DNA from 2 places in the Ferdinandcohnia sp. QZ13 genome. Region 1 is predicted to be linked to the other one. Evidence: a T-box and tRNA genes for the amino acid it is inferred to sense, from the RefSeq annotation. Region 1 holds a T-box; the other holds one or more tRNA genes.

Evidence for each region. A T-box is a leader RNA that pairs with one kind of tRNA and senses whether it is charged. The one in region 1 lies ahead of leuS (leucine--tRNA ligase), so its partner is inferred to be a tRNA-Leu.
Region 2: it has a tRNA-Leu gene. The T-box ahead of leuS (leucine--tRNA ligase) is inferred to sense a tRNA for this amino acid. The anticodon was not compared.

What each region holds. Positions count from the first base shown of each region.
Region 1 is NZ_JAVIVW010000015.1:766,904-770,302, forward strand. Features, by position in the region: gene leuS (leucine--tRNA ligase) at 1-1,383, opposite strand, end outside; T-box leader at 1,444-1,675, opposite strand; gene RGU12_RS17455 (multicopper oxidase domain-containing protein) at 2,083-3,144, shown strand; gene RGU12_RS17460 (3-hydroxybutyrate dehydrogenase) at 3,277-3,399, opposite strand, start outside.
Region 2 is NZ_JAVIVW010000002.1:57,546-60,944, reverse strand. Features, by position in the region: gene RGU12_RS11980 (Tex family protein) at 1-374, shown strand, start outside; gene cmpA (cortex morphogenetic protein CmpA) at 392-505, opposite strand; gene RGU12_RS11970 (SprT family protein) at 658-1,119, shown strand; tRNA gene RGU12_RS11965 (tRNA-Asn) at 1,248-1,322, shown strand; tRNA gene RGU12_RS11960 (tRNA-Ser) at 1,325-1,415, shown strand; tRNA gene RGU12_RS11955 (tRNA-Glu) at 1,425-1,496, shown strand; tRNA gene RGU12_RS11950 (tRNA-Val) at 1,554-1,629, shown strand; tRNA gene RGU12_RS11945 (tRNA-Gln) at 1,752-1,826, shown strand; tRNA gene RGU12_RS11940 (tRNA-Lys) at 1,832-1,907, shown strand; tRNA gene RGU12_RS11935 (tRNA-Leu) at 1,922-2,002, shown strand; tRNA gene RGU12_RS11930 (tRNA-Leu) at 2,020-2,106, shown strand; tRNA gene RGU12_RS11925 (tRNA-Arg) at 2,194-2,270, shown strand; tRNA gene RGU12_RS11920 (tRNA-Pro) at 2,279-2,355, shown strand; tRNA gene RGU12_RS11915 (tRNA-Gly) at 2,373-2,446, shown strand; rRNA gene RGU12_RS11910 (16S ribosomal RNA) at 2,527-3,399, shown strand, end outside.

The DNA of each region.
Region 1 (3,399 bases):
GCCTGTTCCGGACGGTTTGATTTCCTTTGTTTTTGGAAGCATAAGTGGAAGTTCTTCCTCTGGAACAGTTGTCATTGTTCCATCTTCCCATTGAATAATTGGAATCGGTTCACCCCAATAACGCTGACGGCTAAATAACCAATCACGAAGTTTGTAGGTAATTTCCTTTTTACCAATCTTATTTTCCTCAAGCCATGCAATCATTTTAGTAATGGCTTCTTCTTTATTTAAGCCATTAAGAAAATCTGAATTTACATGTTCACCGTCACCTGTATATGCTTCTTTAGTAACATCTCCACCAGCAACTACTTCTTTAATCGGCAATTCAAATTTCACAGCAAATTCATAGTCGCGCTCATCATGGGCAGGAACTGCCATAATTGCGCCTGTTCCATAGCTCATTAAGACATAGTCCGCAATCCAGATTGGCATTTTTTCCTGATTTACAGGGTTGATGGCATATGCACCTGTGAATACCCCAGTTTTATCTTTTGCTAAGTCTGTACGCTCAAGATCACTCTTACTTTTAACTTTATTTAAGTAAGCATTAACTGCTTCTTTTTGTTCAGGTGTCGTGATTTTATCAACAAATGGGTGCTCAGGAGCAAGTACCGCGTAAGTTGCACCAAATAAAGTATCTGGACGTGTTGTGAAAACAGTAAATGTTTCATCATGTCCATCAATGTTGAAAGTTACATGTGCTCCTTCAGAACGACCGATCCAGTTACGCTGCATTTCTTTTAAGCTTTCCGGCCAGTCTAGTTCTTCTAAGTCTTCTAGTAAACGCTCAGCATATGCCGTAATTCGCAACACCCATTGTCTCATTGGGCGTCTTTCTACAGGATGGCCTCCACGTTCACTTTTTCCATCAATGACTTCTTCATTAGCAAGTACTGTTCCTAATGCTGGACACCAGTTAACAGGAATTTCATCAACATATGCTAAACCTTTTTCATAAAGCTTTGTGAAAATCCATTGTGTCCATTTATAATATTTAGGATCTGTTGTGTTAATTTCACGATCCCAATCATATGAAAATCCGAGTTCTTTAATTTGACGACGGAAGGTATTGATATTTTTTTCAGTGAATTCAGCAGGGTCATTTCCAGTATCTAATGCATATTGCTCAGCAGGTAACCCGAATGCATCCCATCCCATTGGGTGTAGAACATTATACCCTTGCATTCTCTTCATTCTTGATAAAATATCAGTAGCAGTATAGCCTTCTGGGTGACCTACATGTAGTCCTGCACCAGATGGATATGGAAACATGTCTAGCGCATAAAATTTACGCTTACCTTTGTCTTCAGTTGTCTTAAATGTTTTGTTCTGTTCCCAATACTGCTGCCATTTTTTTTCGATCTTTTGGTGATTAAAACTCATAAGACTTCCTCCTTAATAATCCTAAAAACCTCTAAAAAAAACAAAAAACCTCTAATCCCAAAAAGGGACGAGAGGATATGTATTCTTCCCGCGGTACCACCCACATTAGTGACAAATTGTGCACTCACTTCATTTATCCTTAACGCGGACCAGTCGATAAGCACTAGTTTGCTCCTGCATTTCATACTTATTGCTCTAAGGCGAGTTCATGTTCATCAACGATTGACTTGCACCACCCGTCAACTCTCTAACACGTGTGTAGAACACTACTACTCCTTTTCAACGCTTCATGTATTTTTGATTATATTCAGTATTGTATAGAATTTGTGATAGAACTGCAAGTAAAATAGGAAAATTTGGGCTTTTCCCCCAACATTATACCCAATTTATCTTTTACTAAACATGGACGGTTTATTTTTCAAATTAGCTCATTTTCCTTCTAAAATAAGACGAATCGTACTTTGTGAAAACAGCACTAAATTGTGATGTAATTTTGACTAAAAATGATGTTTCGAAGGCCTTTAAACCCTTACCACTATTGGAAAGTTGTTTATATGTTCACCTTTTCACAAACTGTACACAGATTACCATCAATATCGTGATTTAAATCACTCTTTGGGGTCCCCTCTCTGAATATGATTAAGGTGTAGAAGGAAATCAAAAACCAAATCAATAACCAAGTCAAGGGGGTAAAATTTTATGAACAAGCAAGTGAAATGGTTACTCGCATCATTGGTTGGAACTTCAATTGTTTTATCTGGTTGTGGAAAGCAAGATGTGACATTAGAGAAAAAGGTGGAGGCTCAAACAACTGCTACTGAAACAAAAACTGGGGAAATTATTGCCCCACACAAAGACCTTAACCAAGAACCAGTTCCTTTAAAAGTAGAAAGAGTTTCAGAAAATGTTGTAAATGTTGAAATGACTGCACAGATTACGGACATTGAAATTGACAAAGGCTATACCTATAAGGCTTGGACCTTTAATGGTGAAGCACCTGGACCTGTTGTAGTTGTAAACGAAGGTGACACTATTAACTTTACATTAAAAAATATGGATCCAGCTATTCCACATAGTATGGACTTCCATGCAGTACATGCTTCACCTTCAAAGGATTTCATTGATGTCATGCCTGATGAAAGTGGAACATTCTCTTATCCAGCAAACAAACCAGGAGTGTTCATGTATCACTGTGGTACAAAACCTGTGTTATCACATATTGCAAATGGCATGCATGGAACCATTATTGTTAAACCGAAAAATGGCTATCCAACAGATAATGAGATTGACAGAGAATACCTTATCATCCAAAACGAATGGTACAAATACAATGATTTAGATGACATGACAAACGGTGTACCTAGCCAGGTCGTATTTTCAACAAAAGCTCTTAAAGAAGGCGACTTAAACACAAATGGTGATACTTTCTCATTAAAAGAAACACCACTACTTGCAAAAGTGGGCGACAAAGTTAGACTTTACATTAACAACGTAGGTCCAAATGAAGTGAGCTCTTTCCACGTAGTTGGTACAATCTTTGACGACGTATATATCGACGGTAACCCATACAATCATATGGAAGGACTACAAACAGTAATGCTTCCTGCGAGCGGTGGTGCGGTTGTAGAATTCACTGTAATGAAAGAAGGAACATACTCAATCGTTACCCATCAATTTAACCACGTTCAAAAAGGAGCAGCAGCATTGTTAAAGGTAACTGCAGATGGGAAAGATGATGGAAGTACAGCAGCTGGGCATTAAAAAAGACCATATTAAAAAAGTACACAACTGGCACTTCTTAATACAGTCAACAAAAAGTCTAAATAAAGTTTAACACAAAAATAGAAAAATAGCAGAAAAAGAATCTCAAAATCTGAGATTCTTTTTCTATTTTTATTGAGCCGTATAACCACCATCGATTACACATGCCTGACCTGTTATTCCCTTTGCGTGCTCACTTGCTAAAAATAGTACATAATTTGCAATCTCATCCACAGCTAGCAATCGTTTTTGTGG
Region 2 (3,399 bases), on a different contig from region 1:
CAGAAGAAATAGCTGCTGAATTAGGAATCGGTGAAATTACCATTCACGACATAACAGAAGCTTTAGTCAGCCCAGAACGAGACCCGCGTGATGAGTTGTCAAAACCATTACTTAAAAAAGACATCCTTAAGCTTGAAGACCTTGCAAAAGGAATGGAGCTCGAAGGAACTGTCCGAAATGTTGTAGATTTTGGAGCTTTCGTAGATATTGGGGTTAAGCAGGATGGCTTAGTTCATATCTCTAAACTTAGTAAAAACTTCGTCAAACACCCACTTGATGTTGTTTCAGTTGGTGACGTTGTAACCGTCTGGATTGACGACGTCGATGTAAAAAAAGGTAGGGTCGCATTAACAATGCTACCGCCACAAAGCTAAAAATGAAAACACTGCTTTTAAGAGCAGTGTTTTTTTCTATAAAAATACCAGCATTGATTCAAAACTTTAATTTGGTATCGATTTTTTTCATAAAAGGCACGTTTTATTTGATTCTGAAACCAAGTAGGCATACCCTAAACCTCCTCGTAAATAACTTTTATCCTCAGGAAAACAAAAAGAATGATACTATAGTAATTACAGTTGCCAAATTGCACGTTTGAGTATATATAGTGTATGCACATACAGTACGTCCTGTTCGAAAAGGATGGAAAGGAAGTAAAAAATGGAACAGTTTGAGTTGCAAAAAATCGTGGAAGAAGTTTCTCTTGAGTCCTTTGGAAAACCATTCCTTCATAAAGCAACATTCAATAATCGATTGCAAACGACCGGTGGCAGGTATTTATTGAAATCCCACAACATCGAATTAAATCCTAAATATTATCAGGAGCGTGGCATCGATGAGTTGGTGGGAATCATTAAACACGAACTCTGTCATTACCATTTGCATCTTGAAGGGAAGGGATACCAGCATCGCGATCGTGACTTTCGGAATCTCTTAAAAGCTGTCGATGCTCCGCGATTTTGTAAACCATTAGAATCCGTTAAGAAACGTAAAACTTCAAAACAATATTTGTATACCTGTAAAGGCTGTGGGATAGGATATGTAAGAAAAAGAAGAATCGATACAAATCGTTATGTTTGCGGAAAATGCTCTGGGAAATTAGTTGAAGTAAAAAAATATTGACTCGTGTTTATTCCTGTGATAAATTATAAAAGTCGCCGCGAAAACGGACAGACAAAAAACAGATAAATAACAGATGCTCTTGACAACAGGAAGGTCTGTTTTTATAATAAAGAATGTCGCTACATTATTCCGCAGTAGCTCAGTGGTAGAGCTATCGGCTGTTAACCGATCGGTCGTAGGTTCGAATCCTACCTGCGGAGCCAATGGAGAAGTACTCAAGTGGCTGAAGAGGCGCCCCTGCTAAGGGTGTAGGTCGCGTAAGCGGCGCGAGGGTTCAAATCCCTCCTTCTCCGCCAGCTTAAAATGGCCCGTTGGTCAAGCGGTTAAGACACCGCCCTTTCACGGCGGTAACACGGGTTCGAATCCCGTACGGGTCATACAATCATGGGATGTAGGATTCAAAATTCCTACCTCCCATTTCTATCTTTATAAATGGAGGATTAGCTCAGCTGGGAGAGCACCTGCCTTACAAGCAGGGGGTCGGCGGTTCGATCCCGTCATCCTCCACCATGAAAACCGTATAAATTTGCAACTACTTTATTATATATGATTTCAAAGGATAGTTGGGAATATCCTCTTGCGGAGAAGCTCATGCAGCATATTCGATGAAGATATTCGTGAAGTTAACTCAATGGGCTATAGCCAAGCGGTAAGGCAACGGACTTTGACTCCGTCATTCGTAGGTTCGAATCCTGCTAGCCCAGCCATTTTAGAGCCATTAGCTCAGTCGGTAGAGCATCTGACTTTTAATCAGAGGGTCGAAGGTTCGAGTCCTTCATGGCTCACCATTTCAATTGCATATGCGGGTGTGGCGGAATTGGCAGACGCGCTAGACTTAGGATCTAGTGTCTTTGACGTGGGGGTTCGAGTCCCTTCACCCGCACTGTATTTGATGTATTCGCGGTCGTGGCGGAATGGCAGACGCGCTAGGTTGAGGGCCTAGTGGGAGTTGATCCCGTGGAAGTTCGAGTCTTCTCGACCGCACCAAAAAAACTTTTTTAAAAAAGTACTTGCAATTGAGTGTGTGAGATGTTATTATAGAAAAGTCGCTGATTTTAAATCACTTCACAATATGCGCCCGTAGCTCAATTGGATAGAGCGTCTGACTACGGATCAGAAGGCTATGGGTTCGACTCCTTTCGGGCGCGCCATATTATATCGGGAAGTAGCTCAGCTTGGTAGAGCACTTGGTTTGGGACCAAGGGGTCGCAGGTTCGAATCCTGTCTTCCCGACCAGACGAAATTTAATATTTGCGGGTGTAGTTTAATGGTAAAACCTCAGCCTTCCAAGCTGATGTCGTGAGTTCGATTCTCATCACCCGCTCCAAATTAGTTCTTTGAAAACTAAACATAATACAAGCGTCAACGTTAATTCTAAGTAACAAACTTATTGAGCAATCAATACTCTTATTGGAGAGTTTGATCCTGGCTCAGGATGAACGCTGGCGGCGTGCCTAATACATGCAAGTCGAGCGAATCTGAGGGAGCTTGCTCCCAAAGATTAGCGGCGGACGGGTGAGTAACACGTGGGCAACCTGCCTGTAAGACTGGGATAACTTCGGGAAACCGGAGCTAATACCGGATAACATATGAGACCACATGGTCTCGTATTAAAAGATGGCTTTTAGCTATCACTTACAGATGGGCCCGCGGCGCATTAGCTAGTTGGTGAGGTAACGGCTCACCAAGGCGACGATGCGTAGCCGACCTGAGAGGGTGATCGGCCACACTGGGACTGAGACACGGCCCAGACTCCTACGGGAGGCAGCAGTAGGGAATCTTCCGCAATGGACGAAAGTCTGACGGAGCAACGCCGCGTGAGCGAAGAAGGTCTTCGGATCGTAAAGCTCTGTTGTTAGGGAAGAACAAGTATCGTTCGAATAGGGCGGTACCTTGACGGTACCTAACCAGAAAGCCACGGCTAACTACGTGCCAGCAGCCGCGGTAATACGTAGGTGGCAAGCGTTATCCGGAATTATTGGGCGTAAAGCGCGCGCAGGCGGTCCTTTAAGTCTGATGTGAAAGCCCACGGCTCAACCGTGGAGGGTCATTGGAAACTGGGGGACTTGAGTGCAGAAGAGGAGAGCGGAATTCCACGTGTAGCGGTGAAATGCGTAGAGATGTGGAGGAACACCAGTGGCGAAGGCGGCTCTCTGGTCTGTAACTGACGCTGAGGCGCGAAAGCGTGGGGAGCGAACAGGATTAGATACCCTGGTAGTCCACGCCGTAAACGATGAGTGCTAAGTGTTAGAGGGTTTCCGCCCTTTAGTGCTGCAGCAA